4 regions of the Peribacillus sp. NPDC096540 genome follow, and region 4 is predicted to be linked to each of the others. Evidence: riboswitches for the same ligand, from Rfam matches in the RefSeq annotation. Region 4 holds a riboswitch; each other region holds the start of a gene.
What was found. A riboswitch is a leader RNA that binds a small molecule or an ion and turns the genes downstream of it on or off. The one in region 4 is predicted to bind S-adenosylmethionine.
Positions count from the first base shown of each region.

Region 1: it holds a riboswitch for S-adenosylmethionine, as region 4 does, so the genes downstream of both, ACQKMR_RS10810 (YezD family protein) here and ACQKMR_RS01375 (O-acetylhomoserine aminocarboxypropyltransferase/cysteine synthase family protein) in region 4, are expected to answer to the same signal.
Region 2: it holds a riboswitch for S-adenosylmethionine, as region 4 does, so the genes downstream of both, ACQKMR_RS03055 (Fur-regulated basic protein FbpA) here and ACQKMR_RS01375 (O-acetylhomoserine aminocarboxypropyltransferase/cysteine synthase family protein) in region 4, are expected to answer to the same signal.
Region 3: it holds a riboswitch for S-adenosylmethionine, as region 4 does, so the genes downstream of both, mtnW (2,3-diketo-5-methylthiopentyl-1-phosphate enolase) here and ACQKMR_RS01375 (O-acetylhomoserine aminocarboxypropyltransferase/cysteine synthase family protein) in region 4, are expected to answer to the same signal.

Region 1 is NZ_JBNNTG010000009.1:110,421-114,058, forward strand. Features, by position in the region: gene sat (sulfate adenylyltransferase) at 1-149, opposite strand, end outside; gene ACQKMR_RS10805 (phosphoadenylyl-sulfate reductase) at 177-854, opposite strand; gene ACQKMR_RS10810 (YezD family protein) at 1,072-1,215, opposite strand; SAM riboswitch class I at 1,394-1,502, opposite strand; gene ssuE (NADPH-dependent FMN reductase) at 1,834-2,370, opposite strand; gene ACQKMR_RS10820 (TetR/AcrR family transcriptional regulator) at 2,796-3,383, opposite strand; gene ACQKMR_RS10825 (SDR family NAD(P)-dependent oxidoreductase) at 3,557-3,638, opposite strand, start outside.
Region 2 is NZ_JBNNTG010000002.1:203,219-206,856, reverse strand. Features, by position in the region: gene ACQKMR_RS03075 (ABC transporter ATP-binding protein) at 1-352, shown strand, start outside; gene ACQKMR_RS03070 (GDSL-type esterase/lipase family protein) at 444-1,145, opposite strand; gene ACQKMR_RS03065 (N-acetyltransferase family protein) at 1,377-1,883, shown strand; gene ACQKMR_RS03060 (Spo0E family sporulation regulatory protein-aspartic acid phosphatase) at 1,980-2,171, opposite strand; gene ACQKMR_RS03055 (Fur-regulated basic protein FbpA) at 2,445-2,633, opposite strand; SAM riboswitch class I at 2,811-2,915, opposite strand; TPP riboswitch at 3,064-3,168, shown strand; TPP riboswitch at 3,244-3,333, shown strand; gene tenA (thiaminase II) at 3,452-3,638, shown strand, end outside.
Region 3 is NZ_JBNNTG010000013.1:43,753-47,390, forward strand. Features, by position in the region: gene ACQKMR_RS13370 (pyridoxal phosphate-dependent aminotransferase) at 220-1,398, shown strand; SAM riboswitch class I at 1,524-1,676, shown strand; gene mtnW (2,3-diketo-5-methylthiopentyl-1-phosphate enolase) at 1,857-3,089, shown strand; gene ACQKMR_RS13380 (2-hydroxy-3-keto-5-methylthiopentenyl-1-phosphate phosphatase) at 3,096-3,638, shown strand, end outside.
Region 4 is NZ_JBNNTG010000001.1:301,783-305,420, forward strand. Features, by position in the region: gene ACQKMR_RS01350 (acyl-CoA dehydrogenase family protein) at 1-431, shown strand, start outside; gene ACQKMR_RS01355 (arsenate reductase family protein) at 562-918, shown strand; gene gcvH (glycine cleavage system protein GcvH) at 1,015-1,395, shown strand; gene ACQKMR_RS01365 (toprim domain-containing protein) at 1,487-1,852, shown strand; gene ACQKMR_RS01370 (thioredoxin family protein) at 1,856-2,164, shown strand; SAM riboswitch class I at 2,326-2,431, shown strand; gene ACQKMR_RS01375 (O-acetylhomoserine aminocarboxypropyltransferase/cysteine synthase family protein) at 2,535-3,638, shown strand, end outside.

The DNA.
Region 1 (3,638 bases), on a different contig from region 4:
TTAATAGGACTGTAGGCCCCAGTACCTATTAATTCCAGGTCACTTAAAGCAATCTCATCAATTTCGATTGAGTTTTTTATATTAGTAATATCATAGTCTGGTTTCCAACGATTAATCAACGTTCCTCCGTGCGGTAAGCTAACTGTCATGCTAATTCCCCCTGAATTTTCTATTTATTAAGATAAATGTAATCCGCATTCTGTTTTTTGCGCGCCCTGCCAACGTCCCGAGCGTAAATCATCGGCATTGATAACAGGTGCCGTACATGTTTTACAGCCAATACTAGGATATCCATTATCGTGAAGAACATTATATGGAAGTCCATTTTTATGGGCATAGCGCCATACGTCTTTCCATGTCCAATGAATAAGCGGGCATATTTTAATTGATTTAAACTTATTATCTTGATTAATATATTCCGTTAATGCTCTTGTTTCAGATTGCTCCCTGCGTAGTCCCGAGAGCCAAGCAGTTGCCGTTGAAAGTACTTCAGTAAGCGGCGCGACCTTACGTATGCTGCAACATTTATTTGAATCACGGAGCCATAACTCATCTCCATATTCAGATGCTTGTTCCTCAAGTGTCAATGCCGGCTTTTTCATTTCAATTGCAAGCTGCGGATAGCGCTTTTTAACTTGTTCAATTAATTTGTAAGTCTCTTCAAAATGAACATCTGTATCCAGAAAAACAATTTTGGCTGAAGGATTGACCTTTGCCAATAGATCCGTAAGTACTATTCCTTCAATGCCGAAACTACATGCATAAATGAGTTTGTTTCCATATTGGGAATTTGCCCACTCAAGAACCTCTAAAGCACCTTTTGTCTCACTGTCCTCAGGAAATGCAGGCAAAATCCCTGTGTCGAAATTTTCATAGTTTACTAATGCAGTCAATCTTAAAGCCCCCTCTAAAAAACTTGCTAAATGTTTCACAGAATAGAGTAACTTGCGATTAATATACACGCTGATTTTTTCTCAAGCGTAAAAAATTCTATAAAAAAGAGACGAATTTAACTAATACTCTCTTTTATATCAGTTAAATCCACCTCTAGTTTTCTAGTCAGCAGATACCTTATTTAATTCTCAGCTTTTCATTTCTTTCCATTTGAATAATTTTACCATCCTGGACGATAAGTGTTATGGATCCATATTTCATCGACTTAAGCATATCTTGAAGGCGTTCAAATATTTCCTCCAGCTGATTCTCTTTTTCCACGCCTGTTCCTCCTTTAAGAAAATTCGAGACTAGCCTATCGTATAGCTGCCCGCTTATTATATGAATTTTCTTAAATTTATATATTCCAAAACATCTTACAATGTTAAGGTTTGCAAACGAATTTTACAGAAAATAAAAACCTTTCCATAATGGAAAGATTTTTAAGGTAATATTATTTACCTTATCTTCCAAAATGATCAACATTTTGTTGGATGTAGCACCTTGCATTCACCATGCAGGTTGCTGGACTTCAAAGGGCCATTTCCCTCCGTCGCTCTGGATAAGTTTTATTATTTTAAATATTATCATATATTTATTCCTTGTCAATGGAGTTTTCATATAAAATAACTTGGATTAATAAAATGGGTGAACTGTTATTATTATATCCACTTTTCCTTGAACGAAAATTGTATAATTTATATATGATAATAGACTCAATTTTTTAGAGAAGCTCTCCAAAAAATTGAGTCTATTTCATTAATTACCTCTTTTTAAGTTGTTTAATTGCTAATACCTAGAGATAAATAGTTTTTTGATTGTACATACATAATCTTTAATCTCATGAAAATAAAAGCAGTTCAAAATCTTAAGCCTTTGCTTTTAGTCTATTAACAGCAGTTAATTATTCCTTATTTGAATTGCTTCTACAAATTCTTGCACCTGACTTTGCACACGATCAACTAATTCGCCATCTTTTATTGGGCTTTCTGGATTCTGCTTATCTATTTCCTTATCTACAAAATATAAGCCCTGCAACGGCTCACCTTTTAAAATTGAAATTAAAGGTTTAAGTGCGTAATCAATCGCCAATAAATGCCTGTTACTTCCACCAATCATAATTGGCAGAACAGGCTTATTTTTAAATGCACCCTCAGGTAGCAAATCAATCAAAGCTTTTAATACGCCTGTGTACGATGCCTTATATACTGGTGAACCAATAATGATACCTCTAGCTTCTTGAATTTTTTTTGAAAGCTTTATTATATCTTCACTATTATACCGGCCTTGGAACAGATCATCTGCGGAAAAATCCGTTATAGAGTAATAAGCAGTGGTAAACCCCTCTTGTTCAACTAGTGATCGAACATGTTTTAGAGAGATGTCAGTCCTTGATGGATTCGCTGGACTGCCTGATAAAATTACGATTTCGCTCATATAAATTTCCTCCTATTATTTTCTTATCTGCGATAAGACTTGCTGATTCAATAAAAATCACTCAATCACTAATAAATCGGATAAGAACCCTGCCTAGGTAAGTCATGTATCATATAATCATCGTAATATTCAGAAAAATAAAAGTCAAGTGTTTAACTCGGGATTGATGCGAATAACCTATTCAGAAACTTTCATCAGTTATCCCACTCTATTTTTCCTTAAATTTCAAACTGTTTCTTCCTTGACCTTTTAATTTTTGCACCTCCAAAATAACAGATATAGTTCCATTCTTCGGATTACACTAGTTTGCACTATGTATCGTCAAGTCTAGAGGTACAATCTTGAATAACTAATACTAATATTAGATAAAGCAACGGTCATATTTGCGGCTTGTTGACTCATACGCCTTAAACATGACCGTTTAATTATGTATTTTTTCTTTTTCCATGAATCCCATATACTAAAAGCTGAGCAATACTCTTTATTCGTTCCTCAGTAAAATACGGTTCCGTTTTCTGTTGATGAATCTCATAATGGGTCGATAAAGCTAATGTAAAAGAAATAATTCCTACATTAAATAAGATAATATCAGAAATATAGTGAATCTCTCCAGTATCAATTCTCTTCTGAAGTTCAATAAGCTTAGCATTTGGCTTGAAGATTTGCTCAACATATTGTTTAGAAATTTCTTGATCGAATTGAGTTTCTCGAAATAATATCGAAAACTGTTCTTTATTTTCAAGAATTCTTTCTATCAATGTGATAACGTGATTCTCTACAAGCTCATCCGTAGAAAGGATGTTAGTCACATCTTCCGCATATTCTTTTTCACTTGGAGTAATCGTAGCCAAAAGCAAATCTTTTTTGCTGTCAAAGTATTTGTAAATCGTAGCTTCGGAAACATTACAGGCAGAAGCGATTTCATTCGTTCTGGTCATGTCAAAACCTTTACTGGCAAAAAGAGTCCGGGCTACATTAATGATCCGTTCTTTTGTTTGCTGCCCTTTTTTCAAAAATATCAACCTTCTTTTAAAAAAGATAAGACCGGCTTGTCCGATCTATTTTCCATAATAGCCTGATGATACCAATCGGTCAATATAACCTTTGGTCTATGATACTTGCATTAGTCATAAAAGGCATATAAAGAAAACATCGTCGGATTAGGACGATGTTTTCCTTTTCAAAATTATTTAAAAGATGCATAGCCATCATCAACCATAACAATACTGCCATTAATCGCATCAGCTTCATCTAATGATAGTAGATAA
Region 2 (3,638 bases), on a different contig from region 4:
TTCTCAAATTGGAGAGCGAGGCGTCAAACTTTCAGGAGGACAAAAGCAGCGAATCGCTATTGCTAGGGCACTTTTGAAGAATCCGCAAATCATCATTCTCGATGAAGCGACAGCAGCATTAGATACAGAATCCGAGCATTTAATCCAGGAAGCATTGTCACGTTTATTAGTAAATCGGACTTCAATTGTCATTGCGCATCGATTATCAACCGTTCAAAATGCGGACCAAATAATTGTTCTTGAAAAAGGCAGGGTCCATGAAAAAGGAACGCATGAACAGTTATTGACAAGTAACGGCAGATATAGGCAGCTTCATGACTTGCAATTCCCTCAATTGAAGGCCATAACGTAACAACTATACAACTGCCTAAAGAAACAGGGTCCGATTTATATATAATAAGCCATGTGTACAGAAATATTGCTTCTGTGCACTTTTTTTGAATTTATTTAAAATTATAACTATCTAAAATCCGATTGGTAATGAGCTGATACCCTTTTTCATTTGGATGAATTTTATCACTGAAATACTCTTTTTTCTTTTTATTTTCAAACAGATCATTAGTAGGGATAAATATCATTCTTTTATCCTCTTCTACTACTTCCTTTACTGATTGGTTATAATCATGAATGTGCTTTTCAAGCCTTTGATCATCTTTTTTTGGATTATACAGCCCAACTACAAGTATATCCGCTTTTTTGTTTTTCTTTAATAATGTAGAAAGGATCTTATGTAGATGGTCGATATACTCTCGTTTACCATCATTTATTTTTTGATCACTTATTTTTTTCAAGTTACCTCCATTACTGTTAATCAAGTCGTTTGTTCCAATATATACGATAAACGTGTCTGCTTTGTCCAGTTTCGTTTTAATTCGATTATCTTCAAGCTGATCAATGACACCCTCTGTTTCCTGGCCTTTAATACCGTAATTCCAAAAACGGACTTTTTGCTCAGAATCAGGGTTATTCAATTCATCCTCCAGACCTTCTACATAACCTCCCCCATCCTTATCACCTTTTCCATAGGTTAACGAATCTCCAAAAGCCATCACATCTTGCTCATCTTTCGACTCTGAAGCCTGAAACATAGATGCAACAAAACAAATTACTAGTACAATTACAGATAAACCTACTATTTTTTTCATTTGTTTCTCCTTTTGTATTTACTATGAAGTTTTTTATCTTTTAATTACCCCAAAAAAGAATATACTTAACATGAAAAAAATGAATTGTCAGAAAAACTGAAAAAAGTGTATGATACAATAAAAACATTCAATGAAACGGGTTTTCGTCAACCTCCTTTTATTCATAAATAGGGTAATAAGAATCCCATGTTTCTGGAGATTGTATACATAAAAAGGATAGGAGTTAAAATGATGGATGAGTATATAGAGTTTAGGGAAGCAGAACTAACAGATTTACCAAGAATAGTCGAAATATATAATTCGACTATTGCTTCAAGGATGGTCACTGCAGATACAGAACCTGTTTCAGTGCAATCAAGGCTTAAATGGTTTGAGGAACATCATTCTGAAAGACGACCGCTATATATTATTACATTCGAAGGAAAAACAGCTGGATGGATGAGTTTTCAATCTTTCTATGGTAGGCCAGCCTATGATTCTACTGCCGAGATCTCCATATATATTGATGATTATTTCCGGGGAAAAGGAATCGGACAAATTTCGATTCAAAAGGCAATTGAAGTGAGTCCAAAATTAGGTGTTAAGACACTACTTGGTTTTATATTTGCTCACAATACACCGAGCCTAAGACTTTTTTCTAAATTTGGTTTTGAAGAATGGGCGCATTTACCTCAAGTTGCCGAGCTTGATGGTATTGAACGGGATTTAGTCATCCTTGGTAAGCGTATTAATAATTAATATTTGAATTTCATTACTTAAAAGCTATTGCCTTCATTCAGCAGTAGCCTTTTTTAGTTTAAATGAAGGAATCTATTTTAAAGTCAATGACGAAATTTAATAATCACTATGAACTTTCTTAAACGAAAAATATTCTGATTTTCTTTTATTTGTTATAGCATTTAACAGCGAATCCAATTCTTGACTTGCTTGAACAGTTAGAAGGCTTGTAAAACCATAATCTGCTGCCAATTTAATCATTTCCCGTCTCTTTTCTTCTATTCTTTCTACGGTTATCTGTGGGGGCATCTATAGTCACTTCCTATTTATTCAATTTTCTTACACCTTTTATGATAATGAAATTAGTAGTTAAAATCAACCATATATGGGAATTAAAATATGTTATTACACAAGGTAAATGTGACAAAAAGCCTATTTCACTTCCTGTTTGTGTCTTTTTTGTGACATATTGATTCTAGACAAAAATAAAAAAGCATTCACTCATATACCCTGCGAATGCTTTAATAATATTGATCAGATTAATTAATATTTTAAGATAGTAAAGTATTCTAAGAACTCTTACTATGTCATCCACTCTGAAGGAGACTCGATATTAGGTCTATTAATTACAATCTTATATTCATCTTCAAGCACTTTTAATGGAACATCATATAGATGTCTTTCATCAGAGGTTTTATAAACTCCATTCGCCAATAACTCTTCAATCAACAATGCCTTCCTTTGTTCAATTCTCTTAAATAATTCTGCCATGTAAATGGCTCCTTCCCTTGTCTTCATGAGCTCAATTTAATATGAGCTAAATTGCAGTAATAGATTTCATTTCCACCAATTTATATTTACCTTTTCTATTATGTCACTAAACGTTATTTCACAAAAATAAAAGCCACTTCTAATTCAAGAAGAGGCTTACAGTAGTCCGTTCGGCTCTTCTTATCTTCCAAGCGTATGCTTGTTGGATGTGGCACAGTTCCCAAAATGGGTCTGCTGCCGAGGTTTCTTTGGGCCAAGTCCCTCCACCTCTCTGGATAAGAATTCAATATATAAAAGATGTAGAAATGATTTTATCCCAATATTCTTCAAAAGTCAATTACCCGGTTCCCCCTTCTTTTGATAGGTGCCCCATTCAAATTCGGGTTGCAATTTCCTGGCTTTCTGATATGATGTCAGTAATTACATACATTAACACCACTAGGGGAGTCTTTTTTTAGACTGAGATGGAATTTGTTCCGGACCCTTTGAACCTGAACTGGATCATACCGGCGGAGGAAAGTGGACGATATCGTCTTTAAACACATGACTTTATCCATCTACCCGTTCCGTTTTTCAGGAGCGGTTTTTTTTTAGATGAAAAAATGAATACTTAGACTGCTAGGGGAGCTCTTTTGCTGAGAATTAAACCCTTTGCACCTGATCTGGTCGTACCAGCGGAGGGAAGCAGGCTGTAAGAAGGAATTTGCTTCTTCCTCGGTAACAGCCGCTTTCCTTCAGAGAGCGGTTTTTTTATTGATCAGATAGTGTATGCACACTTTACAATTTTAGTAAATTTTAAATTTCAAGGAGGATGAACCATGGAGAATACCAAATTAGAAACCTTCAGTGATAGACTTCATGAACGTGCAAAAGGAATCTGGAAAAGGAACCATACACATCCCTTTGTTCAGGCTATTGGAGATGGGACGCTTTCAGAAAAGAAATTTGCCTATTACCTAAAGCAGGACTATATCTACCTTATGGATTATTCCAAACTCTTTGCTT
Region 3 (3,638 bases), on a different contig from region 4:
GCTACGTGCCTCCGTAACTTTAGTGAATTCGGTACCTGGTTTTTTCTATCCAGTGTTTGCGAAATGAAAATTAATACTTGGTTGTCTAAAGGCTTATCAATTTGGATTTTCCATTTCATTTTTTAAAACATCTATATGTAAAAAAACACTTTACAAGACTATGATAAACATATATCATTTGTGACTAGAATTTCAAGAAATTTCAGAGAAGGTGTTTAAATGTTGCAATTCGAAAAATCCAGACAGCTTCAGGAACTACCCAAGCAGTTTTTTGCTACTCTAGTTGCAAAAGTTAAGACTATTACAGAGCAAGGTCATGATGTCATTAATTTAGGGCAGGGAAATCCTGACCAGCCGACGCCAGAGCATATCGTGAAAAAATTGCAGACTGCTGCAGAAAATACAATAAATCATAAATATTCTCCTTTCCGAGGACATCAATACTTAAAAGAAGCTGCGACTGTCTTTTATGAACGTGAATATGGTGTCAAGTTAGACCCTAATAGTGAAGTGGCTATTCTATTTGGTGGAAAGGCAGGACTTGTCGAACTTCCACAGTGTTTATTAAATCCTGGGGATACAATTCTGGTACCTGATCCAGGCTATCCTGATTATCTATCTGGTGTAGTTTTAGCCCAAGCAAAAACAGAAATCATGCCTTTGACAGAAGAAAATGATTATCTTCCGAATTATGGAGAAATACATACAGAAACCCTTGAAAAAGCCAAAATGATGTTCTTGAACTATCCGAATAATCCAACTGGAGCATCAGCAACTGTGGGTTTTTTTGAGGAAACCGTCTCGTTTGCGAAAGAACATTCAATTTGTGTGGTTCACGATTTTGCATATGGTGCGATTGGATTTGATGGGAAAAAACCGATTAGTTTCCTTCAAGCAGAGGGGGCAAAAGATGTAGGTATCGAAATATATACTCTATCTAAAACATATAATATGGCAGGGTGGAGAGTTGGCTTCGCTGTTGGAAATAAAAGTGTCATCGAAGCTCTTGAACTCTTGCAAGACCATCTTTATGTAAGTCTTTTCCCAGCAATTCAAGAAGCAGCGGCAAGTGCGTTACTGGATTCACAGAGTTGCGTAGAAGAATTAGTGAATAAATATGAAGGACGCAGAAATGTTTTTATTGATGGATTACGATCCATCGGCTGGGATGTCCAAGCTCCTAAAGCATCTTTCTTTGCATGGCTCAAGATTCCAGAAGGCTTCACCTCTGAAAGTTTTGCTGATTATTTATTAACGCATGCTCACGTAGCTGTTGCTGCCGGAAATGGATTCGGAGAATTTGGAGAAGGGTATGTTAGGGTAGGGTTACTTACTTCGGAAGAACGGCTTCAAGAAGCGGTTGAACGGATTCGCGCATTGAACATATTTGGAGAATAGGAAAAAGATTACAAGTTAGCTACCGTTAAATTATTGAAAACTTATTGACAAAGTATGGATTACCTGTCAGAATACAAAATAAATTCTTAATCTTTTGATACTTGAAGTTTAAATATATCAGCGTTTTCTTATTATGAGCAGGTGGAGGGACTAGCCCTATGAAGCCCAGCAACCGACCGTAATTCCATTGCGAAATGGGGCGGAATTCTTCGCCGGATTTTTTTGGAATCCACAAGGCACGGTGCTAATTCTTGCAGCTATTAGCTGGGAGATAAGAAGATGGCTTTTTTAAAGCCTCTTCTTTATGAAGGGGCTTTTATTGTTTCAATCATGGATTACAATCGATAAGATTCCCTTCTCCATTTATCGTGGTAACAGGAAAATGGATAGAAACCGTATAAGCTAGATATTAGAATACTGACTTCAAGACTTTACTAACGTTTAATAGGAGTGATCTGATGAGCGAGATAATCGCTACTTATTTAATTCATGATTTCAATGGTGAGCATGAGAAAAAAGCCGAGAGCATTGCTTTAGGTTTGACAGTAGGAACATGGACGGACCTGCCTCATTTGGTCCAGAAGCAGTTGGAGAAACATAAGGGGCGTGTTGTTTCCGTCACCCCTCTTTCTGAAGAAGATAGAGCAAACCGTTATTTCAATCGTAAGGTGTACCGTTCGACGATAAAAATTGCCTACCCGTCGGGGAATTTTTCTAATGACTTACCGGCTATTCTCACAACAGTATTCGGTAAATTGTCATTGGATGGGGAAATCAAGCTGATTGACTTGGATTTTGTCGGTGAGATACACAATGCTTTTCAAGGACCTCAATTTGGGATTACAGGCATAAGAGAAAAGATTAACGTATTTGACCGGCCTCTCGTGATGAGTATTTTTAAAGGGGTATTAGGACGGGATCTTTCCTTCCATAATGAGCAGCTAAAACAACAAGCATTAGGAGGAGTCGACCTGGTAAAAGATGACGAGATTCTCTTCGATCAGGAGCAGACCCCATTCATTGATAGAATAAAAACGGGCAGAAAAATTTTGAAAGAAGTCTATGAAACAACAGGCCATCGAACTTTATATGCTGTCAATCTATCAGGGAAAACATTTGAATTATTAGATAAGGCAGAGCGTGCAGCAGAAGCAGGAGCCGATGCCTTATTATTTAACGTTCATACATATGGATTGGATGTACTTCAAGCTTTGCGTGAACACGATCGTATCAATCTTCCGATTATGGCCCACCCTGCATACAGCGGAGCATTAGCGTCATCGTCATTTTATGGTGTCAGCTACTCGTTATTGCTTGGAAAATTAGTAAGACTATCAGGTGCGGATTTATCCCTATTCCCTTCACCATATGGAAATGTGGCACTTGAAAAAGAGGAAACATTAGCGATTGCTGAAGCTTTAACGAAAGATGAGCTGTCATGGAAAAAGGCTTTCCCGGTTCCTTCTGCAGGTATTCATCCCGGGATGGTTCCTAATCTAATAAAGGATTTTGGAACGGACAGCGTAATTAATGCAGGCGGTGGAATCCATGGACATCCCGACGGAGCAATGGGCGGGGCAAAGGCTTTCCGTTCTGCTGTAGAAGCTGTTCTTACAGGCAAGAAATTATCTGATGCGGCTTATGAAGAAGAAGCACTAAGCAAAGCACTTGAGTTATGGGGAGGCTTGTAAGGAATAATGAAACCGATAATTTTTTGTGATTTTGACGGAACAATTACTAACTCAGATAATATCATCTCTATCATGAAAAAATTTGCACCTCCGGGATGGGAAGAGCTAAAAGACGGTGTTCTTCAGCAAAAAATCAGCATATCTACAGGAGTTGGGGAAATGTTTTCCCTGCTTGACAGTAGCTTAAAGGACGACATTATTCAATATGTGAAGGAAACAGCAGGCATTCGCCCAGGATTCAACGAATTTGTGGATTTTACAAAACAAGCGAACATACCTTTGTATATTGTAAGCGGCGGTATGGACTTTTTTATTGAACCGCTTTTAAATGATATCTTGCCTTCAGATTGTGTTTATTGTAACAGAGCCTATTTCAATCAGGAAAAGATCTTAATTGAGTGGCCGCATATTTGTGATGAACATTGTAACAAGGATTGCGGTTGTTGTAAGCCATCCATTATGAGGGAAATTACAGAAGCAGATGATTATAAAATTGTTATTGGAGATTCGGTGACTGATTTTGAAGCGGCAAAGCAGGCTGATTTTGTT
Region 4 (3,638 bases):
AGCCATTGGCACAAGAAAAAATGCTGGTTAGAAATGCTAAGAAAATCGGTATTTTGGCAGCTGGTCTTGCAGCACAGAAATACGGCAAGAAACTTGATCAAGAACAAGAAATTTTGTCTAACATTGCTGATATCGCATCCCTTGCATATGCTGCTGAATCTGTGGTTTTACGTACAGAAAAAGCAATTGCGACGACAGGCTTAGAAAAGAACCAACAAAAAGTACTTTACACTGAAATTTTCGTTCAAGAAGCGTTCAATGAAATAGAACAGCATGCAAAAGAAACGTTAATTGCCGTTGAAACAGGCGATACTCTTCGCATCATGCTTTCTTCACTTCGCAAGTTGACTAGACACAACCCTATCAATGTCATTGCGAAAAAACGAGAAGCTTCTGTTAAGGTAATCGAAACTGAAAAATACGCACTTTAATCAAAAGTTCAACCTTTAAAGGGAATTCCCGTAATTGGGTATTCCCTTTATTTCGTGAGAATGGAAAGACAAGGAGAATTCGTTGTATTACACGGGAAAAACGGGTATTCTATTGATAGGTGGTGAAACAATGGGCTTAACATTATACTGGTACCCAAAATGCGGCACATGCCGTAATGCGAAGAAGTGGCTGGATAGTCATGAACTGCAGTATGAAGTGATTCATATAGTAGAAAATCCGCCTTCTCGAGCAGAAATCGAACAACTATATAATACCAGCGGATTAGAGCTGAAGAAGTTTTTCAATACTAGCGGGCAAAAATACCGGGAGCTCGGCTTAAAGGACAAGCTGAAAGATGCTTCTGAAGCAGAAATGCTAGATATATTGTCTACTGATGGTATGCTTCTTAAAAGGCCGATTGTTACGGACAGTACAAAAGTGACAGTTGGTTTCAAAGAAGAGCAATTCGAACAGACTTGGAACTAAAATTATACAAAATATTTGGTTAATTCCTTTTTTAAACAAAAAATCTACCTTATAATGTAATAGATAAAATAAGATATACTATGGAGGGAATTAATGATGACAACACCAAAAGAACTTCGTTACACAAAGGAACATGAATGGGTCAAAACAGAAGATGGAACAGTACGAATCGGAATTACAGCATTTGCTCAGTCTGAACTTGGGGACATCGTTTTTGTTGAGCTTCCAGAGATTGGCGATGAACTGAAAGCGAACGAGCCATTTGGTAGTGTTGAATCTGTTAAAACTGTATCTGAGCTGTATGCTCCTATCAGTGGTAAAGTTGTTGAAGTAAATGACGAGTTGAATGACAATCCTGAATTCGTAAATGAATCTCCATTTGAAAAAGCATGGATGATCGTGCTTGAACCATCAAATAGCAGTGACGTTGAAAACCTGATGAGCGCTGAAGAATATGATAGCCTGATAAACGGTTAAAATGAGGGAGAGAGGGCCTAAGTAGGCCTGCTCTCTTTTTCAATTAAACTAAAAGGCAGCATGCACACAATTCGTGAGATGGAGTGATGACATGGAGTGGGGCGAATTCGATAAAGTTATCATTGTAGAAGGCAGTTCCGATAGAAGAAAAGTTGCCTCCGTTTTGAATGAAGATGTGGAAATAAGATGTACAAATGGGACCATTTCATTAACTAAGCTAGATGAGTTAGTAGATGAAATGATGGACCGTGACGTTTATCTCCTTTTTGACGCAGATGATTCAGGAGAAAAGCTACGGAAGCAATTCCGAAGGGAAATGCCGGAAGCAAACCACTTGTATATCAATAAAATGTACAAAGAAGTGGAAAGTGCCCCCGAACATCATATCGCTACAGTGCTCGTATCTGCCAATATGAATGTGAAAATGAAATTTTTAAGTCAAAGGGTGAACGACTAATTGATGCAAGAATGGAATGAAGAAGATTGTAAGCTTGCTGTTGATGAAGGGGAAACCTTTTGCTTATATTTATATACTCCTTTGTGTGGGACTTGTCAGGTGGCTTCTAGAATGCTTACGATATCATTGGAGCTTTTTCCAGACTTGAAGGCGGGAAAGATGAATATGAACTATGTCCAAACAATCGCCGAATCATATGAAATTGAGAGTGTACCTTGTTTATTACTATTTAAAGAAGGGCAGCTGCGCAAAAAAATTTATGCCTTTCAATCTGTTCCTTATTTGTTCGGATTGCTTAAGGAAATAAGCTAAAAAGCCAATCCGATATGGGCTGGCTTTTTTAGCTATAGATAGTAGTGAATAAACGATTTAGTTCGTGGGTAAATAAAATATGAATATTCAAATAATTTATTGACTAGATAATTCTAAAGTGCTATATTTTGAATTAAGAAAGTAACTTCTAAATTTAATAGTTCTTATCAAGAGTGGCGGAGGGACTGGCCCGACGAAGCCCGGCAACCGGTATAAATTTATATACGGTGCTAATTCCAGCAGAGTATTGGCTCTGGAAGATAAGGAGAGAATATATGCCTCTTCTTATGAAGAGGTTTTTTTGCTTGTAAAAAGAGGAAGGCCAGAATTTAAATTCCAACTAAATCCATAGAAAAAGGGGAGAAACCTTATGGCAGAAAAAAAATTACGTTTCGAAACGTTGAGTGTTCACGGGGGTTTGCAAGTCGATGAGACGGGTGCCCGTGCAGTGCCTATTTATCAAAGCAATGCATACTTGTTCAAAGACACTGACCATGCTGCGAATTTATTTGGCTTAAAGGAAAATGGATATATTTATACACGACTTCATAATCCTACGGTCAGTGTTTTCGAAGAAAGAATGGCCTTATTGGAAGGCGGTATCGGCGGACTGGCAACAGCAAGTGGGATGTCTGCCATTTCACTGTCAATCCTAAATATTGCTGGTGCAGGAGATGAAATAGTGTCCGCTTCTACATTGTATGGCGGTACGTATAATCTTTTCGAGAACACTCTTCCTAAATATGGGATTAAAGTGAAATTCGTCTCTCCTGAAGACCCTGAAAATTTCAAAAAAGCCATTACGCCTAGAACCAAGGCTATATTTGCGGAAACAATCGGAAATCCAAGTTTAAGGGTTCTTGATATTGAAGCTGTAGCGGACATTGCCCACAAGGCTGGCATACCACTGATTATCGATAATACCTTTGCTACCCCGTACCTATGCCGGCCGATTGATTTTGGAGCGGACATTGTCATTCACTCTGCTACAAAATGGCTGTTGGGAAATGGAACAACTTTAGGGGGCATTATCGTGGATGGGGGCAAATTCGACTGGAACTCACCAAACTACCCTGGCTTCACAGAACCGGATCCTAGCTACGATGGACTTGTATACTCGGAAGCAGTCGGTCCTGCTGCCTTTATCACAAAAGCTCGCGTGCAATTACTTCGTGATTTAGGGCCGACGTTAAGTGCTCAAAGCGCGTTCCAGTTTACGCTGGGACTGGAAACGTTACATGTTAGAATGAAAGAGCATCTTTCGAACACCAAAACAGTCATTCAATATTTGGAAAACCATCCTGCTGTGACATGGGTTTCGTATCCTAATAATGAGAGTCACCCTGATAAAGCGCTGGCGGATAAATACTTGCCTAAGGGAGCAGGATCTGTTGTAACTTTTGGAATTCAAGGTGGACGCGAAGCTGGAGCAAAACTTATCAATTCGGTAGAATTATGGTCGCATGTAGCCAAC